4 regions of the Streptomyces sp. NBC_01260 genome follow, and region 4 is predicted to be linked to each of the others. Evidence: riboswitches for the same ligand, from Rfam matches in the RefSeq annotation. Region 4 holds a riboswitch; each other region holds the start of a gene.
The links. A riboswitch is a leader RNA that binds a small molecule or an ion and turns the genes downstream of it on or off. The one in region 4 is predicted to bind cobalamin.

Region 1 (5,126 bases), 4.2 Mb from region 4:
CACGGTCGTCACCAAGGTGCTGCTCCCCGCGGTCGCCGCCCCGGTCGTCGCCGGTCTGGCCGCGCTGCTGGCCACCAAGCTGACGTACCGGATCGGCGGGAAGGTCCGTAACGGCGCCCAGGAGAAGGCCACCGCCAAGGGCTACCGCGCCGGGCAGATCGCCTCCGCCGGGCTGGTCTCCCTCGCGCACGGCACCAACGACGCGCAGAAGACCATGGGCATCATCACGCTGGCCCTGGTCACCGGCGGGGTGCTCTCCCCCGGTTCGAACCCGCCGGTCTGGGTCATCGTCAGCGCCGGTCTGGCCATCGCGCTCGGCACCTACCTGGGCGGCTGGCGCATCATCCGCACCATGGGCAGCGGCCTCACCGACCTCAAGCCGCCGCAGGGCTTCGCCGCCCAGACCAGTGCGGCCACGGTCATCCTGGCCTCCTCGCACCTCGGCTTCTCCCTCTCCACCACCCAGTCCTGCTCCGGCGCCGTGATGGGCGCGGGCCTCGGCCGCCGGGGCGGTGTGGTCCGCTGGTCCACCGCCACCCGGATGTTCGTCGCCTGGGGTCTGACCCTGCCGGCCGCCGGTCTGGTCGGGGCGGGGGCGGAGTTCCTCACCAAGCAGGGCACCTGGGGTGTCGTGCTCGTCGCCGTGCTGCTGGTCGCGGGCTCCGGAGCGATCTGGATCCTGTCGCGCCGCCGGCCGGTCGGCCACGGCGATGTCGCGCCCGGCGGCCAGGACGGCGCTCCCCTCGCGGGCGACGCCGAACCCGCGGGCGTCGTCACCACGGCCATCGCGGCCGTCAGCCCGCCGCCCACCGCGGCCCAGGCGCAGCAGGACCTCAAGACCACCATCCCGGCCCCCGCCGGACCCGTGGCCGACCCGGCGCGACCCGCCACGGTGTGAGAGCGTCCGGGAACCGGGGGCGGCGTCGCGGGACGGGGCACGCGGATCTCCCGCGTTGCCGTCGGTCGATATGGCTCCGCCAGACCTCCCTCCCGCGCCTTGCGGCCGCACGCACCCCGGTCCCGCTCCTTCTCCCGCCCCCCGATTCCCGGACGCTCTAAGGACACATCCCCATGAACATCGACTGGGCAGCCCTCGGCACCGTCTTCGGTGTCTCTCTCGTCGCCACCGTCGCCCTGGTGGGCCTCTTCACCCTGGGCATCGTCGGCCTCTCCAAGCAGCCGGAACCGGCCGCGCAGGGCGGGCAGGCCGGCGGGTCCCTGATGCTGGCCCGCGCGGGCGCGTACGTCTGCTTCGGGCTGTGCGCGGCGGCGGTGGCCTACGGGATCTACATGATCGTCGCCTGACGGCCTCCGGGCCCCCGCAGGCCCCTTCCCGCTCCTGCTCATCGGGCCGGACGCACCTCGGGTGCGTCCGGCCCGATGTGGGTCTCAGCACACTGCACCGTCGCAGGTCAACGGTAGGTTGACTGACGTTCGCGGAGCGTGGTGGACTGCCGGAGCCATTACGGCGACAGCAGAGGAAGCCGGTGCGAATCCGGCGCGGTCCCGCCACTGTCACCGGGGAGCAGTCCCCCACCACCGGAAGTCACGGTCCACGCCAAGCGGACTGGAAGACCGGGGGAACTGCGGATCCGGGAGCCAGGAGACTCTCGTCGCCGGTCACGTCGAACCAGGGCGCGGACCCTGAGTGAGGACATATCGCCATGCCCGGCCGCCGTGCGTCCGTATCCGTGCCGCCCCTGCCACCAACTGCCCGCACGAGGGCCCTTCGAGGCGCAACGGCCGGCTGAACCGTGCGTGCCGATCGCATTTTCGCGTACGGCGCCACGGCCGGTCTGATCGGCGATCTGCTGCTCGGTGATCCCCGCCGGGGACATCCGGTCGCCGCCTTCGGGCGGGCCGCGGCAGGCGTCGAACGCCGTCTGTGGCGCGACCACCGCGGGTGGGGCGCACTGCACACCCTGGTCTGCGCCGGAGGCGCTGCCGGGGGTGCCGCGCTGGCCGCCCGCGCGCTGCGCCGCCGTCCCGCCGCGTCCGTGGCCCTGACCGCCGCCGCCACCTGGTCCGTCGTCGGCGGTACGTCGCTGGGGCGCGAGGCCCGGTCCATCGGTGACGCCCTCGCCGCGGGGGACCTCGGCCTGGCCCGTGAGCGGCTGCCCCATCTGTGCGGCCGCGACCCGCAGTCCCTGGACGGACCGCAGATCGCCCGCGCCGTGGTGGAGTCCGTCGCCGAGAACACCTCGGACGCCGTGGTCGGCGCCCTGGTGTGGGGTGCGCTGGGCGGGGTCCCCGGACTCGTCGGCTTCCGGGCCGCCAACACCCTCGACGCCATGGTCGGCCACAAGTCGCCCCGCTACCTGCGCTACGGCTGGGCCTCGGCCCGCCTCGACGACCTCGCGGGCTGGCCGGGCGCCCGGCTGACGGCGCTGCTCGCGGTAGCAGCCGGGGGCCGGCCCCGGGGAGCGCTGCGGGCCTGGCGGGCGGATGCCGCCAAGCACCCGAGCCCCAACGCGGGCCCCGTGGAGGCCTCCTTCGCGGGCGCCCTCGGCGTACGGCTCGGCGGCACCCTCGCCTACGGCGGCCGCGTCGAGCACCGCCCCGTGCTCAACGGGGAGACGGGCCGGGCGGTGGAGACCGAGGACATCGAACGCGCCGTACGGCTGTCGCGCCGGATCGGTGCGCTGGCCCTCGGCGTGAGCGTGGCGGCCCGGCCGGTCGCCGCCGCGGCCGCACGACGGATCACCTCGACGCGCGGCGCGGGGCCGGACGCCCCGGGTGCGCGCACCTCAGGACGGAGACCGACATGAGCGGCGGACTGCTGGTCGCCGGGACCACCTCGGACGCGGGCAAGAGCGTCGTCACGGCGGGCATCTGCCGCTGGCTGGTGCGCCGGGGCGTGAAGGTGGCGCCCTTCAAGGCGCAGAACATGTCCCTGAACTCCTTCGTCACCCGCGGGGGCGCCGAGATAGGCCGGGCCCAGGCCATGCAGGCCCAGGCCGCGCGGGTGGAGCCGACCGCGCTGATGAACCCGGTGCTGCTCAAGCCCGGCAGCGACCGCTCCAGCCAGGTCGTCCTGATGGGGCGCGCGGTCGGCGAGATGAGCGCCCGCGGCTACCACGGCGGCAGACAGGAGCAGTTGCTGTCCACCGTCGTGGACTGCCTGGAGCAGCTCCGGGGCACGTATGACGCGGTGATCTGCGAGGGCGCGGGCAGTCCGGCCGAGATCAATCTGCGGCGCACGGACATCGTGAACATGGGCATCGCGCGGGCGGCCCGCTTCCCGGTGATGGTCGTCGGAGACATCGACCGCGGCGGGGTCTTCGCGTCGTTCTTCGGTACGACGGCGCTGCTCGCCGCCGAGGACCAGGCGCTGATCGCCGGCTACCTGGTCAACAAGTTCCGCGGGGACGTGTCGCTGCTCGAACCCGGCCTGGACATGCTGCGCGATCTCACCGGACGGCCGACGTACGGGGTGCTGCCGTTCGCCCACGGCCTCGGCATCGACGAGGAGGACGGGCTGCGGGTCTCGCTGCGCGGCACCGTACGGGAGTCGGTCGTCGCCCCGCCGCACGGCGAGGACGTCCTGCGCGTCGCCGTGTGCGCGGTGCCCCTGATGTCGAACTTCACCGACGTCGACGCGCTGGCCGCCGAACCGGGAGTCGTCGTGCGGTTCGTGGACCGCGCCGAGGAACTGTCCGACGCCGACCTCGTCATCGTGCCCGGCACCCGCGGCACCGTGAAGGCGCTGGCCTGGCTGCGCGAGCGCGGGCTCGCCGACGCGCTGCTGCGGCGCGCCGCCGAGGGCCGCCCGGTCCTCGGCATCTGCGGCGGCTACCAGATCCTGGGCGAACACATCGAGGACGAGGTGGAGTCGCGCGCCGGGCAGGTCGACGCGCTCGGGCTGCTGCCCGTACGCATCCGCTTCGACCGTGAGAAGACCCTCGCCCGGCCGGTCGGCGAGGCGCTCGGTGCCCCCGTCGAGGGGTACGAGATCCACCACGGCGTCGCCGAGGTGCGGGGCGGCGAGCCGTTCCTCACCGACGGGCTGGGGCAGCGCCTCGACGGCTGCCGGTCCGGCGCCGTATGGGGCACCCACTGGCACGGCTCGCTGGAGAGCGACGCGTTCCGCCGCCGCTTCCTGACCGAGATCGCGCGGGCCTCCGGCCGCCGGTTCGTGCCCGCCCCCGACACCTGCTTCGCCGAGCTGCGCGAGGAGCAGCTCGACCGCCTCGGCGACCTGATCGAAGAACACGCGGACACCGATGCGCTGTGGCGTCTCATCGAGTCGGGCGCGCCGACGGGACTTCCCTTCATCGCCCCCGGAGCACCCGCGGCACCTGAAGCACCTGGAACCCGAAGGTGAGGGGACCGCGCCCCCTGGCCCCCGCCGCTCCATCGCCGCAGGGGCTCCAACGCCCGCCGCAACCGCTGGAATCCGCCGCCACCAAGGAGGCCTCGTGAGTACGCCGTATCCCTTCACCGCCATCGTCGGGCAGGACGATCTCCGCCTCGGCCTGCTGCTCAACGCCATCTCGCCGGCCGTCGGCGGGGTGCTGGTGCGCGGCGAGAAGGGCACCGCCAAGTCCACCGCCGTGCGCGCACTGGCCGCGCTCATGCCGCAGGTGTCCGTCGTCCCCGGATGCCGGTTCTCCTGCGACCCCGTGTCGCCCGATCCGGCGTGTCCCGACGGCCCCCACGAGTCCGCGTCCGGCGTGTCGCGGGCGGCGCGGACGGTCGAGCTGCCCGTCGGCGCTTCCGAGGACCGGCTCGTCGGGGCGCTCGACATCGAGCGGGCGCTCGCCGAGGGCGTGAAGGCCTTCGAGCCGGGCCTGCTCGCCGACGCGCATCGCGGGATTCTGTACGTGGACGAGGTCAACCTCCTCCACGACCATCTGGTGGACCTGCTGCTGGACGCGGCCGCCATGGGCGCCTCGTACGTGGAGCGCGAGGGCGTCTCCGTGCGCCATGCCGCCCGCTTCCTGCTCGTGGGGACGATGAACCCCGAAGAGGGCGAGCTGCGGCCGCAGTTGCTCGACCGCTTCGGGCTGACCGTCGAGGTCGCCGCGTCCCGGGAGACCGACCTGCGGGTGGAGGTGGTGCGCCGGCGTCTCGCGTACGACGACGATCCGGCCGGTTTCGCCTCGAAGTGGGCCGACGAGGAGGGC
Region 2 (5,126 bases), 2.3 Mb from region 4:
GGCAGCAGTCTGCGCACTTCGGTGGACTCCCCGAGCTTCACCCGGCGCGGGGTGAGGAGTTCACGTACCGGTTCGGCGACGACGAAGCCGCGCCCTCCACAGACGGAGGGCGCGGCCTGGCGATCGAGATTGCTCATGGCGCTCAACCTATTCCCGTGCGGGTCGGGGCGGGCGTCGCCCACGCCGAAAATTTAGTGGAATGTTAAACCATATCTTGGTGTTGTGGCGATTGGACGCGTACGGGACCGGCCCGGCGGCGTACCTCGACCGAAGAGGACGGATGAGCGACACCTACTACGAGTTCGGTACCGCCGCCGAGCGGTGGGAGCGCGCACAGTTCTTCTTCGGGGCGAAGGAGTACATGGTCGCCGCCCGGATTCTGGGCGGGCTCGTCGAGGAGGCGCCCGAGCAGGTCGCGCCGCGGTTGCTGCTGGCCAGGGCCTACTACCACTCGGCGCGGCTCGGCCGGGCCGAGACGGAGCTGCGCGCGGTGCTGGAGCTCGATCCCGTCGAGTACTACGCACGGCTGATGCTCGGCCGCACACTGGAGCGGCAGGGGCGCCGGACGGAGGCGGCCACGCACCTGCGGGTGGCGGCCGCGCTGTCCGGGGACTTCACCCCGACCGGCGGCGCGTAGCCGCAGGCCCCGGGAAACGCCGGAGGCCGGTGAACCATTGGGTACGGGCGGGCCGCGGCCGGAGGATATCCGGGTGCGGCCCGTTCCTGGCGCGTGATAGTCAGCTGAGTCATGACTGTTCTCGGCACGCCACGCCTCCTGCTCCGCCCGATAAGCGTCTCCGATGCCGAGCACGTGGTGGAGGGCCTGCCGCCGGACGGCGTCCGCTGGGCAGCCGGGTACCCCTCCCCGGGCGAGCGGGCGGCGGCCGCGCGCTTCCTCAACACCTGTGCGGACACCGGGGATCCGAGCCCGTTCGGCTCCTACGAGATACAGCTCGGCGAGGACGGGCCGGTGATCGGCGGGATAGGGTTCCACGGCGTACCCGACGGGGACGGGCACGTCACGATCGGTTATGGACTCGTGCCGTCGGTCCAGGGCATGGGGTACGCCTCCGAGGCGCTCCGCGCGCTGCTGCGGTTCGCCCGCGCCCGGGGCGTCGCCTGCGTGCACGGGGACGCCGACCTCGACAACCTCGCGTCCCAGCGCGTCATGACGGCCGCGGGCATGCGTCTGGTGAGGCAGGACTCGCTCCTGAAGCACTACCGGATGGACTGGGACGACGCGGTGCGGCAGGAGTGAGGCGGGGCCGGAGACGGCTGAACCCGCCGGGATCGCACCCTGCGGGTTCAGCCGTACTCCGGCCCGGACCGTGTCCGCGTCGGTCAGCCTGCGGCGGTGGCGGCTCGTTTCGCCGTTCCGCTGCCGGCCGTGACCGCCCCGGCCCTCGGCACCAGCAGCCGTTCGGTGAGGTAGCCGAAGACCAGGCCGAAGGTGGTCCAGAGCGTGAACTGGACCGCGAGCGTGGCCAGCCGGAACTGCCACAGCAGGGTGGCCGGGAAGTCCTTTCCGACCTCGTTGAACGAGGGCAGGAAGGCGTACGCGAGGCCGATCAGCAGCACATAGCCGGCCGCTGCGGTGATCGTCGCGTTCCAGGCACCCGTGCGGGGAGCCAGCCGCTTGCCGAGGATGACGGCGACGACGGCCAGCAGCACGCTGAGAGCGACCATCAGGAAGAACAGCGCGGTGCGTTTGCCGATGGTGTCGGGGTTGCCGACCGCCGGCGGATTCGCCGGGTACTTCAGGAACGGCACGACGTACACGGCCAGCAGGGCAGCTCCCGCGATCAGCGCCGCCGTGGCCCGCGGGCCGAACCGGCCCATCCGGCCGAGCGCGTAGCAGAAGACGAGTGCGGCGATGCCGCCGATGGCCACTCCGAAGACGAGTACGCCGGTGGCGAGGCCCGCGGTGGACTGCACGGTGCGGCTGACGAGTTCCTCGCCGCCGCCGTGGTCGTGGCTGTGCGCCTCTTCGAGGGCGATGGCCGCGTCCACGCGGGACTCACCGAGGCAGTAGGCGACGATCAGCGCGAGCGCGCCCGCGACGAGGCCGGCCAGCATGCCGCGGACCAGTAGAGCTCTGACAGATATGGAGTTCATGAGGGATTCCCCTGGATCAGCCCGGTGGGTCAGTGGCAGGGGAAACCGAGCAGGTGACGGCCGTCGTGGACCCACTCGTGCACGCCCGCGCCCGAGATGACGGAGGTGGCGCCCTGCTCGGCGCCGACGAAGTAGAGCAGGATCAGCATGACGACGCCGAAGAAGACCGCCCAAGGGGCAATGGCCTTGAGCGAGATGGGGGTGATGGCGGGTGCGCCGGTGGCGGGGGCAGCAGTCTGTGCCATGGCAGAACCTCCTGTGGGAACACGCGTCCCGATCGTGGTGCCTGAGACGAAGGTGCTGGGTCTGACTTACCGCACAGGTACGGGTTCACAGTGGCGCGACCGTGCCGGATTCTCACCGGACTTCCGTCACACCCTCGTCATGTCGTCGCGACCATACCGTCTGGGCGCGGGCGCCGCCATGGCGCCACCCGGGGCACCCCGGGGCCCGGATGCCGTGGTGTGCTTGACCAAGTGGGCACAGTTCAGGGAGTTGAGAGCGGTAATGACGGTACGGGTGATGTTGATCTCACCGGCGATGAACGCCGCGCTGCGCGAGGCCCGGTTCGCCGGCGACGCACCACTTGACGACTCCGGGCTCCGGCAGGCCCGGGCAGCCGCGGACGCGGTGTCGGCCGCGGGCAGGCGCCTGCGGGGACCGTCCCTGCGCTGCGCCACCACCGCGGACGCGCTGGGACTCCGGTGCCATCCCGAACACGCCCTGCGGGACTGGGAGATGGGCCGCTGGTCCGGCGCGCGGCTCACCGAGGTGAGCGCGGACGAGCCGGATCGGGTGGCGGCCTGGCTGGCGGATCCGTCCGCCGCTCCGCACGGGGGTGAGTCGCTGCTGGAGCTGTGCGCCCGAGTGGGCGCATGGCTCGACTCCTTGCGCGGGAGTGACGACGGCCCGGTGCTGGGGGTGGCCGAGCCTGCCGTGATCCGCGCCGCGGCCGTCCACGCACTGGACCTGCCGCCGCAGGCCTTCTGGCGGCTGGACGTGGCCCCGCTGACGGTCACGGAGCTCAGCGGCAGGTCGGGGCGGTGGAACCTGCGCTGCGGCCGGCCGCTCGCGGCGGAGCCGGAGACCTGACGAACGGACCGAGGGGCTGTGGGTTCGGTGTGTGCAAGAACTGTGGTCCGTACGGAGCCTTGACACGGTCTTGGTTCACTTCTTAAATCACGTAGTGAACTAAGGCCTCAACTCCCCCACGTGGCCGCCATGGCCCCACTTGTCATATGCATGGCGAGTCGCTTTTCCTCCGTCCTGTACGGAAAGGAAATTCCATGAGTTCCCCCCACCTGACCAGGCGCCTCCTGGTCTCGGCACTTTCGGTGCTCGCCCTCGTCTCGGCCACCTCCGGCTTCGCCTCCGGCGCCCCCGCACCGTCTCCCGCAGCGCAGGGATCCGTCACGGCCCAGGCGCCCGCCGCCGCGACGTTCACCGACGACTTCGACGGCGCCGCCGGTTCCGCCGTGGACGGCGGCAAGTGGCAGACCGAGACCGGTGACAACGTCAACAACCATGAGCGGCAGTACTACACGGCGGGCAGCAGCAATGCCGCGCTGGACGGTCAGGGCCATCTGGTCATCACCGCGCGCAAGGAGAACCCGAACAACTACCAGTGCTGGTACGGCACCTGCCAGTACACCTCCGCCCGGCTGAACACCTCGGGCAAGTTCACCCAGACCTACGGCCACGTCGAGGCCCGGATGAAGATCCCGCGCGGCCAGGGCATGTGGCCCGCCTTCTGGATGCTCGGTGACAACATCGGACAGGTCGGCTGGCCCAACTCCGGCGAGATCGACATCATGGAGAACGTCGGCTTCGAACCCTCCACCGTCCACGGCACCCTGCACGGCCCCGGCTACTCAGGCTCCGCGGGCATCGGCGCCGGATACACCCTCCCCGGCGGCCAGGCCTTCGCCGACGCCTTCCACACCTTCGCCATCGACTGGGCACCCGACTCCGTCACCTGGTCCGTCGACGGCAACGTCTACCAGCACCGCACCCCCGCCGACACCGGCGGCAACACCTGGGCCTTCAACAAACCCTTCTTCCTCATCCTCAACCTCGCCGTCGGCGGCTACTGGCCCGGCGACCCCGACAACAACACCACCTTCCCCCAGCAACTCGTCGTCGACCACGTACGCGTCACCACCAGCGACAGCCAGCCCCCGGCCTGAACGCCGCATGGTCCCGCCGGGCAGTCGGCCCGGCGGGACCATGCTGCCGACAAGAGATGCGGACGGGCTGGGCCGGGTCCCGGCCCGTCCATGAGCGCTACGCCCCCCGGTACGCCTCCAGCAGCCGCCGTGAAAGATAGACGTTACGAAGCCGTCAGCGCTGGATCAACCGGCTTGGAACAGGCCGTCCACGGCAGTACCAGCACCAGCGAACACGGGGGGGCGCCCAACTCGACCGTTCACCATCGGCCTGCGGGGCCCCTACTTCTTCGGTCAAGGGAATCGGGGCTGCGTCGAACCCTGGGGTCGGGCGGCATGACGGTGCGGCTGATCCCCAGTCGTAGTGGCGGTCGCCCTTGAGGCCGTGGCCGGTGCGCATCCGCATCCAGGAGCGGGCCGGGACGCAGCCGGCCAGGGCGGTAGTGGTGAAGCCTCCGCCTTTGGTGTCCAGGCGGTGATCGGAGCGTACGGCCAGGGCATAGTCGAAGCCGGGCGCTCGGGCCCCGGCCCTCCAGATCAAGCGGCGGTGCGCCGACCGCAAGACCGGCAAGACCACGGTCAACGCCGTCACCAGCCTGACAGCCGAGCAAGCCGCCGCCCAGCTCGCCCGGTTCGTCCGCGACCGCCGGAGGATCGAGGCCCCGCACCACGTCCGCGACACCACCTTCGCCGAGGACGCCTCACAGCTGCGGACCGGCGATGCGCCCCGCGCGATGGCCACCTGGCGCAACCTCGCCATCGGAGCCCTCCGGGCAGCCGGGGTGAAGAACATTGCAGCCGGCCTCCGCCCCCACGCCCGCGATCCACACCGCCCCTCGCACTCCT
Region 3 (5,126 bases), 2.1 Mb from region 4:
CGCTGGGCCAAGGCAATATGTTTCCAGTCTGCAACAGATTACAGTCCGGCGTGTCGATGAACGCGGCCCCGCGAGGCGGGCGGAACCACTGTCGAGCGGCAGACGGCCGCCCCTCGCACTGAGGGCCCACGCGTCACGGATGGCGCAACGCCGACGCGCACCGCGCGACAGTCCCTTCCCCCTTGACCACACTGGGAGCCGGGACAGCCAGCCGGGGCCTGCCGCCGCGCGGGCGGATTGCGGCAGGCGAGGCCCCCCGGAACGCGGAGGCAACACGCCATGACCAGCACCACACCGGGACGCGGTGACGCACTGGTCCTGTTCGGGATCACCGGCGACCTGGCCAAGAAGATGCTGCTGCCCGCCCTCTTCCGGCTCTCGCTCCGGGGCTTCCTCCCCGAGCGGGTCGTCGGTGTCACCCACGGCGGCTGGACGCTGGAGCGACTGCGCGCGCACGCCCACGACAGCGTCGCCGACCACGGTCCCTTCGACGAGGGCGACTTCGCCCGCTTCGCCGGTGCGCTGCGGCTTGCCACCATCGACTACGACGACCCCGGGAGCTTCCGGTCCATCGCGGAACAGGCCGACGGCTGCCGCATCCTGGTCCACTACCTGGCCATCCCGCCCAACCTGTACGCGCGTGCTGCCGAACGCCTGGCCCAGGCGGGACTGAACGGTGAAGCACGGCTGGCTGTGGAGAAGCCCTTCGGTCAGGACCTGGCCTCCGCACGCGCCCTTCAGGCGGACCTGACCCGGCACTTTCCCGACGAGCGGCTGCTGCGGGTCGACCACTTCCTGGGGAAGGACGCGGTGGAGAACCTGCTCGCGTTCCGCTTCGCCAACACGATGCTCAGCGGGGTACTCCAGCGTCCGCTGATGCGCAGTGTGCAGATCACCCTGGCCGAGGACTTCGGCGTCGAGGACCGCGGCGGCTTCTACGACAGCACCGGCGCCCTGCGCGACGTCGTGCAGAACCATCTGCTGCAGATGCTGGCGTACTTCGTGATGGAGGCACCGCGCACGGGCTCCGCCCAGGACATCCTCAACGAGCGGGTACGGGCGCTGAAGGCCGTGCGCACCGTGCTCCCCGAGGACTGCGTACTCGGCCAGTACGCGGGATACCTGGACGTGCCGGGGGTGCGGCCGCAGTCGCGGACCGAGACCTATGCCGCGTTGCGGACCTGGGTCGACACGGACCGCTGGGCCGGCGTTCCGTTCACCATCCGGACGGGCAAGGCCCTTGCCAGGACGGCGACCGAGATCGTTGTCGAGTTCCACCGGCCGACCCCGCGCTACTACCACACGGCCTGCACCCAGGACGCGACTCCCGACCTGGTACGCCTGAGGATCAGCCCCCGCCCCGGCGCCTCCTTCCACCTGTTCGTCCAGCGCCCCGGCGACCCCTCCCAGGTGGAGCCGGTCACCGCGGCCGTGGACTTCACCGGCCTGAGCGGCGACAACGTGACCGCCTACGAGTACGTCCTCGCCGACGCCCTCGCCGGGGATCCCCGCCGTTTCACCCGGATGGACCTCGTCGAGGAGAGCTGGCGCATCGTCGGCGACATCCTCGACCCCGGCACGGCTCCTCTGCCGTACGAACCGGGCGGCAGCGGCCCCGAACAGGCCGAACGCCTGACGACCGATGGCCGTTGGCTGCCGCACGCCGACGCCTGACGGCCTTGCACCCGCCCGGCGCCCAGGGGCGGCGGCCGGCGGGGGCGGACACGGTGGCGCCCGCGGGCGGGTGGTTCAGCCGCGGCTGCGGCGGCGTTCGGCGGAGGACGGCGTCAGCGTGCGGAGCCGGTCACGGACGGCGCCGAGGGCATCGGCCAGCGCCTCGGTCCGGGGCTCGTCCAGTGCGTCGAACATGCCCTTCTGGACGACCGCGACATGGCCGGGGAGCACCTTCGCCAGCAGTTCGCGTCCCTCGTCGGTGAACTGCAGGTAGCTCAGGTCGCCGTCGCGCCGGAGGCTCAGGCGCCCCAGCGCAGGGCGATGGTGTCGCCCGCGTTGATCACCTTGCTCCGGCTGGCGGAGGCGAACGCGGAGCCGTCGACGCTGGCCTTCCAGGTGTTGGACCCGCTGTTGGCCTTGCCGTTGACAGTGGTGATCGTGCCGGTGCCCGACGACGGGGTCACGGCGGTCACGCAGCCGGACGGGGTGGCCGCGCCGGTGGCCGCGTCCAGGACTGTCCCGAGGGTGGTCGTGGTTCCCGTGGGTGTGAGGGCGACGGAGCAGACCTTCAGGTTCCCCGCGCCGTCGTCCACGGTCAGGGCGAGCTTCGTGGCCGTGCCCGAGGTGAGCGTTCCCTGCGCTACCCACTGTGTGGCGCCGCTGGTCGTCGGCACCGGGGGAGTGGAGGTGAAGCCGCCGCCGGCGACAGCGCGCAGGCCGTCGATCGATGCATAGGCCGCGGGGGCTGTGTCGCTGGGCAGGTACTTGAAGCCGCCGCCGGGGTTGAACTGCTGGGCGATGAGAAAGTCCACCGGCGTCTTGCCCGCGGAGGTGAGGAAGTCGCCGGTCTGCGCGTTGATGCCGCAGGCGTTGAGGCCCGAGACGGCCCAGCCGTTGGAATCGGTGTTGACGCCGAACATGGCATTGAACGCACCGCTGCCGGGCACCAGCTTGCTCTTGAGGAACGCCTTGGCCTGGGCGATGTCCGTGTCGGTGTTCGGTACCCCGGAGACGCAGAGCGCGGCCATGGCGGCCCCGGTCATGTCGATGTCGCTGGTCGCGCCGAGCTGACTCGGGTCGCCTTCCGCCTTGCTGTAGTTCCAGCCGCCGTCGTTGTGCTGGTTGGCGCGGACGCGCGTGATCAGGGAATCGCGCAGGGCCTGGGGTATGCGCTGGGCCCCTGCCTGTGTCTTGGCGCCGCCGAGGGCGAGTGCGGCGAACACGGTGCCGTTGAAGTTGGCCGAGGGTCCGAAGTAGCCCGGCTCGGATGTCTGCCAATAGCTGTAGATGTCACCGATGAGGTTGCGGGACGCGGAGACCCGGGAGGGGTCGATGCCGGCCGCGTAGGCGTTGAGAGCCGCCCGCTCGTAGTCCGTGACCACGGGTGTCGTGGAAGGCCAACTCGTTGTGGAGAGAAGGGTGCGGTACACGGATCTCGCGTTCTTCGTGGCATCGCCTCCCGGTGTGACATCGACGACAGCGGTGCCCGCGGCGGCGAGCGCGCTGAACGCCCACTCGTTCGACAGCCCGGCTCCCGCGTAGGAACCGTCGGCGGCCTGGAGGGACTTGAGGTAGGTGACGCCGTTGGTCTTCGAGGTGGCGATCTGCGCGGGCGTGGCCGTTGCCGCCGCGGGCAGCACGCTGAGGCAGAAGGCCCCGATGGAGGCGGCCGCCGTGAACGCGAGGCGGCGTGGGATCAAGTGACGGGACATGGCCTGCTCCTGGGATGAGGGGCGCGCAGACCGTACCCACGCCCCGACCGGTCGGCGGGCAGCAGCGGGCAGGGCCGCCGCCCGAACGCGTGGACCGGCTTCCTGTGGTGCATCGCCGTATGGGCATTCGGGCTCGGAACGGCCCTCAGCCGTTCCATTACCGCTGCGCGTCAGCCCCGGAGTCTCACCGGGTTCCCCCATCTGGCAGCCCAGGACGCTACCCCAGTCGGTCTGCTCCCGCCAGACACCCCGTGAAGCGCTCTTCTTCACCCGTGGCCATGTCTTGACGGGTCGTGTACATGCGTGCTGCAATCCGGCTGATACGCACTGAGTTCCAGGGGAAGCCGGTCTGATTCCGGCGCTGACCCGCAACCGTAGGCCCGGCACTGCCGGGCGAGCCGGAATGCCTGGAGCTTGATCTTCAGCGAGAAACGCCGTCGCGGACTACGGCGTGGTCGACCAGCCTGCCGCCCCACGGTACGTCGTGCGCGGTGACGGCTCCACAGCCACGTTCCTGTCCCTTCGGACACCGAACGAGGGGGCCGTGGTGAAGACCGCACAGCGAAGAGAGCGGCAGGCGGGGGCCAGAACGCTTCTGTCCTTGATGTCCGTAGCGTTCCTGTTGCTTGCCATGTCTATGACGTTTGTCGCGGTGACCCCGGCGCAGGCTGATCCCCTCGACGCCTGCACGCCTTCCAAGGGCGCGATCGTCGCTGTCGACTTCGGCCCGTTCGGGGGCGGGGTCGAGCGTGGCTGCGACGCGACACCCACCACAGGGTACGAACTCCTGCACGAGGCGGGTTTCACCACGGAGGGCACCCAGCACGACGGCCCGGCCTTCATCTGCCGTATCGGTCTCGGCTCGGGCACCCAGTACCCGACCACGGACACCGAGTCCTGCGTGCTGACCCCGCCGGCCACGGCCTACTGGTCGTACTGGCTCGCCTCGCCGGGCCAGAACAAGTGGACCTACAGCCAGTACGGGGCCATGGACCGCAAGCCCAAGGACGGCGACGTCGACGCCTGGGTGTACGGCGGCACGGACATCGGGGGCACCACCGGCAAGCCGGCCTTCACCCCCGACGAGGTACGCGCCGGAGGCGGCGGCACCGAGAGCCCCGACCCCGGCGGCACACCGACGGTCCCGGCAGGCGAGATCAACGTGCCCGCCGCAGCGGCCTGGGTCGAGGGCGCACTCACAGACGGTGAACGCGTCGTGGACGACGGCGCCGACACCGCCAACTACCTGCTGACCACCGAGGCCGCCTACGCCTTGGCCGCCGCGGACAGCGACAGCGTCACGCTCGACAAGGTCACCGCGTTTCTCGCCGCCCACACCGACGACTACGCGTATCCGGCGGGCAAGGACCAGGCTCCCGACGCGACGGCTGCCGCCCGCCTAGCCCTGCTGGCCGAGGCCACGGAGGCCGACCCGCACCACTTCGGCGGCCACGACCTGATCGCCGACCTCGTCGACAACGTCTGCGCCGCGGGCCCCGACTCGGGCAGCCCCACGCCCGGCTGCACCGCCAAGGGCGACTTCCGTAACGCCGCGTACGCCGACGGCCAGGCCCTCGCCGTACTCGCCGTGCTGCGCGCCGGCGCCGTACCCCCGGCCGCGACCGTCGAGCGGCTGACCCAACTCCAGTGCGACGACGGCGGGATCACCAGCATCCTGATCAGGCCCGGCGAAAACTGCGACGGGGACCCCGCCACGACCGGCCTCGTTGCCCTCGCCCT
Region 4 (5,126 bases):
TGCTGCTCGCCCGGCGACAGCTTGGCGAGGTCGGAGACGTCGGAGTGGAGGTCGACCTCCTCCACCGTCCAGGTGTTCTTGATCGCGTCCCGGTAGCGCTCGTAGAAGTCCGGGTAGCGCATGGGCCGCAGGGTCAGTTCGAAGCCCGGGTCGAGCAGGTTCTTGGTCTCGTTGGAGCTCATTACTGGCAGGCCTCGCAGGACTCGGGGTTTTCCAGGGAGCAGGCGATCGCGTCCGCGTCGGGCGCGGCCGCCTGCTGTACGGGAATGGGGGCGGCGGCGGTCTGGCCGGACGCGGCACGGGCGATCCGGGTCGCCGGGCGCGAGCGCAGGTAGTACGTCGTCTTCAGCCCCTGCTTCCAGGCGTACGCGTACATCGAGGAGAGCTTGCCGATCGTCGGCGTCTCCAGGAACAGGTTCAGCGACTGGCTCTGGTCGAGGAACGGCGTACGGGCCGCCGCCATGTCGATCAGTCCGCGCTGCGGGATCTCCCACGCCGTGCGGTACAGCGCCCGCACGTCCTCCGGGATCCAGGCGAAGCCCTGCACCGAACCGCTCGCCTCGCGCAGCGCCTCACGGGACCGCGCGTCCCACACGCCGAGCTTCTTCAGCTCGTCGACGAGGTAGGCGTTGACCTGGAGGAACTCACCGCTGAGCGTCTCGCGCTTGAAGAGGTTGGATACCTGCGGCTCGATGCACTCGTAGACGCCCGCGATCGAGGCGATCGTCGCCGTCGGCGCGATGGCGAGCAGCAGCGAATTGCGCATGCCCGTCGTCGCGACCCGGGCGCGCAGCGCGTCCCAGCGCTCCGGCCAGTTCAGCTCGGTGTCGTAGTGGTCCGGGTGCAGCACACCGCGGGCGGCCCGCGTCTCGGACCAGGCGGGGAGCGGACCCGACCGCTCGGCGAGGTCGCAGGACGCCTCGTACGCGGCGAGCATGATCCGCTCGGAGATCTTCGTCGACAGGGCCCGTGCCTCGGCTGAGTCGAACGGCAGGCGCAGCTGGAAGAAGACGTCCTGAAGGCCCATCGCGCCCAGGCCCACCGGCCGCCAGCGGGCGTTGGAGCGGCCCGCCTGCTCGGTCGGGTAGAAGTTGATGTCGACGACCCGGTCGAGGAAGGTCACGGCGGTACGGACGGTGGCGTCCAGACGCTCCCAGTCGATGGTGCCGTCGGCGACGAACGCGCCGAGGTTGACCGAACCCAGGTTGCACACGGCCGTCTCGCCGTCGTCGGTGACTTCGAGGATCTCCGTGCACAGGTTCGAGGAGTGCACGACGCGACCGGGCTCGGCGGTCTGGTTCGCGGTCCGGTTGGAGGCGTCCTTGAACGTCATCCAGCCCTGGCCGGTCTGCGCGAGCGTCCGCATCATCCGGCCGTACAGCTCACGGGCCGGCATCGTCTTGCGGGCCAGGCCCTTGGCCTCGGCCGCCCGGTACGCGGCGTCGAACGCGTCGCCCCACAGGTCGACCAGTTCGGGCACGTCGGCCGGGGAGAACAGCGACCAGGTGCCGTCCGCGTCGACCCGGCGCATGAACTCGTCCGGGATCCAGTGCGCCAGGTTGAGGTTGTGCGTGCGCCGCTGGTCCTCACCGGTGTTGTCGCGCAGCTCCAGGAACTCCTCGATGTCCGCGTGCCAGGTCTCCAGGTAGACCGCGGCCGCGCCCTTGCGCCGGCCGCCCTGGTTCACCGCGGCGACGGAGGCGTCCAGCGTCTTCAGGAACGGCACGATGCCGTTGGAGTGCCCGTTGGTGCCCCGGATCAGCGAACCGCGGGCGCGGATACGGGAGTACGAGAGGCCGATGCCGCCCGCGTGCTTGGACAGCCGCGCCACCTGGTGGTAGCGGTCGTAGATCGAGTCCAGCTCGTCCAGCGGCGAGTCCAGCAGATAGCAGGAGGACATCTGCGGGTGCCGGGTGCCGGAGTTGAAGAGCGTGGGGGAGGAGGGCAGGTAGTCCAGCCGGCTCATCAGCCGGTACAGCGCGGCGACCTCGTCCAGGGCGCGCTCGGAGTTGTCCTCGGCGAGCCCGGCGGCGACGCGCAGCATGAAGTGCTGCGGGGTCTCGACGACCTGGCGGGTGAGCGGGTGGCGCAGCAGATAGCGGCTGTGCAGGGTGCGCAGCCCGAAGTAGCCGAAGCGGTCGTCGGCGCCGTCGGCGAGGGCCTGTGCCACCAGCGCGTCGAGAGCGGCCGCGTGGAGCGTCACGAACTCGGCGGTGCGCTCCGCGATCAGACCCTCGCGGTGTCCGACGGAGACCGACGCGGAGAAGGACGTCGCGCCCTGCCCGGCCGCCTCGTCCGCGATGGTGCGGGTGAGGAGGCGGGCGGCGAGCCGGGAGTAGGCGGGGTCCTCGGAGATCAGGCCCGCGGCGGCCTCGGTGGCCAGCGAGCGCAGCTCGGCCTCGTCCGACCGGGCGTTGCGGCCGCGCAGTGCGGCGCCGGCGACGCGTCCGGGGTCGGTGTCGGGCAGATCCGCGGTGAGGTCGGTGAGGGTCCGCAGCAACGCGGTTCCCGGTCCGTCCTTCGCGGGTGCTGCGGACCGGTCCGTTCCGAAATCGGCTGCTTCGGACTCGGCCGCTGAAACCGGATCGGCTGGCGCGATGGTCACGTGGTGCTCTCCCTCGCTCGGCTCTGGGCCGGCGGGGGAACGGGGGCAGCCGGGCGGAGCCGGGCCCTGGGCGGGGCAGCACTCCGTGCGGCGTCCACCGGCCCATCCACGAGGCCCGGACGTCTGGGCATCCGGATCGGTCGAGCCGGATGCGCTGTCGGCAGGTCCTCGGACTCACGGGTGCACAAAAGCGCACCGAACACACCGTTGCGGGACAGTTCCGGATTCGCACCGGATTTCCCTGCGGCGACAGCGAGCACGAGCATACATGTGGGGGCAGTCGGATGCGGCAGCCCCCATATGTTGTGTCGCGCCACCTAACGGCGGGATGTCATGACTTCGGCGGGAGGTCCAGGCGGTACGTCAGCAGCGAGAGCCCGTCGATGGGATACCAGTCCCTTTCGGGGGTCCGCACGAAGCCGAGGCGCCCGTAGATCCTATGGGCGCCGTGCATGGCCGGCTGCGTCGACAGGGCGATCCCCGTGACCCCCGCGGTGGCCCGTGCGCGGTCGATACAGGCCCGGACGAGCGCCTCGCCCGCCCCGGCCCCGCGGGTCTCGCGGGAGACCGCGAGCATCCGGAACTCGGCCTCGTCCGCGGCCGCGATGTCCGCCCACCGGTTCCCCGGCGGGGCGTACGTCACGCCGCCCAGCACCCGCCCCCGCGCGTCCGCCGCGACGAGCACCTCGGCCTCGGCGGCCCGCCGGGCGACGTCCCGCAGCTGCACCAGATACGGATCGTCGGCGCCGAAGTCCAGCAGCCCGTCGCCGAGATAGGCCTCGGCGGTGATCTGGCCGAGGACCGCGTGCTCGGCCGGCTCGACCGGCCTGATCGTTATGTCCATGCGCGGAAGTCTGCCGCACGCCGCGGGCCCGGTCGCGGGAATTGCCGGGCACGCCCGGTCCCCGCGTCCGGCACGCGGAAGGGCCGCCGCGCCTTCCGGAGGGAGGATGCGACGGCCCGTACGTCCCGCGCGGGTGCTCCGCGGTCAGTGACCGCCCGGCGCCCCGGCCGTGGCCGGCGGGAGCTCCGCCTTCACGCCCGGGTCGCCCGCGTCCGCGGTGTAGTCGTCGGGAGAGGTCTCGTCGACCCCGGCGGGCGCCTTCACGGCGTTCAGGACGAAGGTGAGGACGACGGTGACCACGACGTTCAGCACGAACGCCGTCAGGCCGATGTAGCCGATCTCACCGATGCCCGGGATCTCCTTGGACGAGCCGCCGAAGTGCGCCTGGGTGGGGCTGGCGACCCCGTAGGCGGCGGCCGTGCCGTAGACCATGCCGACCGCCCAGCCCGCGAGGAGGGCCCAGCGGTGGAACCACCGGGTGAACAGGCCGCCGACCAGGGACGGCATCGTCTGGAGGATCCAGATCCCGCCGAGCAGCTGGAAGTTGATCGCGACCGTCTTGTCCATGGTGAGGACGAAGGCGAGCGCGCCGACCTTCACCAGCAGCGACACCAGCTTGGAGACCCTGGTCTCCTGCGCGGGGGTCGCGTCGGGCTTCAGGAAGTCCTTGTAGATGTTCCGGGTGAACAGGTTCGCCGCCGCGATCGACATGATCGCCGCGGGGACCAGTGCGCCGATGCCGATGGCGGCGAAGGCCACCCCCGCGAACCAGTCGGGGAACATGTCCTCGAAGAGCTGCGGGATCGCCAGCTGGCCGTTGTCCACCTTGACCCCGGCGGCGATCGCCATGAAGCCGAGCAGCGCGAGCAGTCCCAGCATCAGCGAGTACAGCGGCAGGATCGTGGTGTTGCGGCGGATCACGTTGCGGCTGCGGCTGGAGAGCGTCGCCGTGATCGAGTGCGGGTACATGAAGAGCGCCAGCGCCGAGCCCAACGCCAGTGTGGCGTAACCCCACTGGCCGTTCACGCCGGGTGCGAGCGCGCCGGTCGGCTTGCCTCCCGGCGGGCCCGCGAACTTCTCCTGGGCGGCGGCGAAGATGTCGTCGAAGCCGCCGAGCTTGATCGGGATGTAGATGATCGCCACGGCGATGACGAGGTAGATCAGCCCGTCCTTGACGAACGCGATCAGCGCGGGCGCGCGCAGGCCCGAGGAGTACGTGTACGCGGCGAGCACCGCGAACGCGATCAGCAGCGGCAGGTCCTTGATGAACCAGTGGGTGTTCTCCCCGCCGCCGACGCCCATCACGTCGAGCACCGCCTGGATGCCGACGAGTTGGAGCGCGATGTACGGCATGGTGGCGAGGATGCCGGTGACGGCGACGGCGAGCGAGAGCCCCTTGGAGCCGAACCGGCCGCGGACGAAGTCCGAGGTGGTGACGTAGCCGTGCTTGTGCGACACCGACCACAGACGCGGCAGGAAGGTGAAGATCAGCGGGTACACCAGGATGGTGTAGGGGACCGCGAAGAAGCCGGCCGCGCCGGCCGCGTAGACAGCCGCGGGTACGGCGACGAAGGTGTACGCGGTGTAGAGGTCGCCGCCGAGCAGGAACCAGGTGACCCAGGTGCCGAACGACCGTCCGCCCAGGCCCCATTCGTCGAGGCTGGCCTCGTTCTCGGC

Region 1: linked by a shared signal. The riboswitch ahead of OG322_RS30030 (cobalamin biosynthesis protein) and the one ahead of OG322_RS11010 (ribonucleoside-diphosphate reductase subunit alpha) in region 4 are both predicted to bind cobalamin.
Region 2: linked by a shared signal. The riboswitch ahead of OG322_RS01475 (CbtB domain-containing protein) and the one ahead of OG322_RS11010 (ribonucleoside-diphosphate reductase subunit alpha) in region 4 are both predicted to bind cobalamin.
Region 3: linked by a shared signal. The riboswitch ahead of OG322_RS02070 (hypothetical protein) and the one ahead of OG322_RS11010 (ribonucleoside-diphosphate reductase subunit alpha) in region 4 are both predicted to bind cobalamin.

Annotation. Positions count from the first base shown of each region.
Region 1 covers NZ_CP108464.1:6,731,752-6,736,877, reverse strand. The annotation lists gene OG322_RS30040 (inorganic phosphate transporter) at 1-898, shown strand, start outside; gene OG322_RS30035 (hypothetical protein) at 1,072-1,305, shown strand; cobalamin riboswitch at 1,478-1,610, shown strand; gene OG322_RS30030 (cobalamin biosynthesis protein) at 1,755-2,768, shown strand; gene OG322_RS30025 (cobyric acid synthase) at 2,765-4,324, shown strand; gene OG322_RS30020 (putative cobaltochelatase) at 4,419-5,126, shown strand, end outside.
Region 2 covers NZ_CP108464.1:306,730-311,855, forward strand. The annotation lists gene OG322_RS01455 (pirin family protein) at 1-137, opposite strand, end outside; gene OG322_RS01460 (tetratricopeptide repeat protein) at 281-637, shown strand; gene OG322_RS01465 (GNAT family N-acetyltransferase) at 749-1,258, shown strand; gene OG322_RS01470 (CbtA family protein) at 1,342-2,115, opposite strand; gene OG322_RS01475 (CbtB domain-containing protein) at 2,145-2,360, opposite strand; adenosylcobalamin (AdoCbl) riboswitch at 2,406-2,499, opposite strand; gene OG322_RS01480 (histidine phosphatase family protein) at 2,623-3,207, shown strand; partial or broken gene OG322_RS01485 (glycoside hydrolase family 16 protein) at 3,402-4,286, shown strand.
Region 3 covers NZ_CP108464.1:459,065-464,190, reverse strand. The annotation lists gene zwf (glucose-6-phosphate dehydrogenase) at 280-1,674, shown strand; gene OG322_RS02075 (hypothetical protein) at 1,750-1,905, opposite strand; gene OG322_RS02070 (hypothetical protein) at 1,974-3,386, opposite strand; cobalamin riboswitch at 3,494-3,621, opposite strand; cobalamin riboswitch at 3,725-3,794, shown strand; gene OG322_RS02065 (prenyltransferase/squalene oxidase repeat-containing protein) at 3,991-5,126, shown strand, end outside.
Region 4 covers NZ_CP108464.1:2,575,693-2,580,818, reverse strand. The annotation lists gene OG322_RS11015 (ribonucleotide-diphosphate reductase subunit beta) at 1-182, opposite strand, end outside; gene OG322_RS11010 (ribonucleoside-diphosphate reductase subunit alpha) at 182-2,605, opposite strand; cobalamin riboswitch at 2,748-2,871, opposite strand; gene OG322_RS11005 (GNAT family N-acetyltransferase) at 2,937-3,449, opposite strand; gene mctP (monocarboxylate uptake permease MctP) at 3,594-5,126, opposite strand, start outside.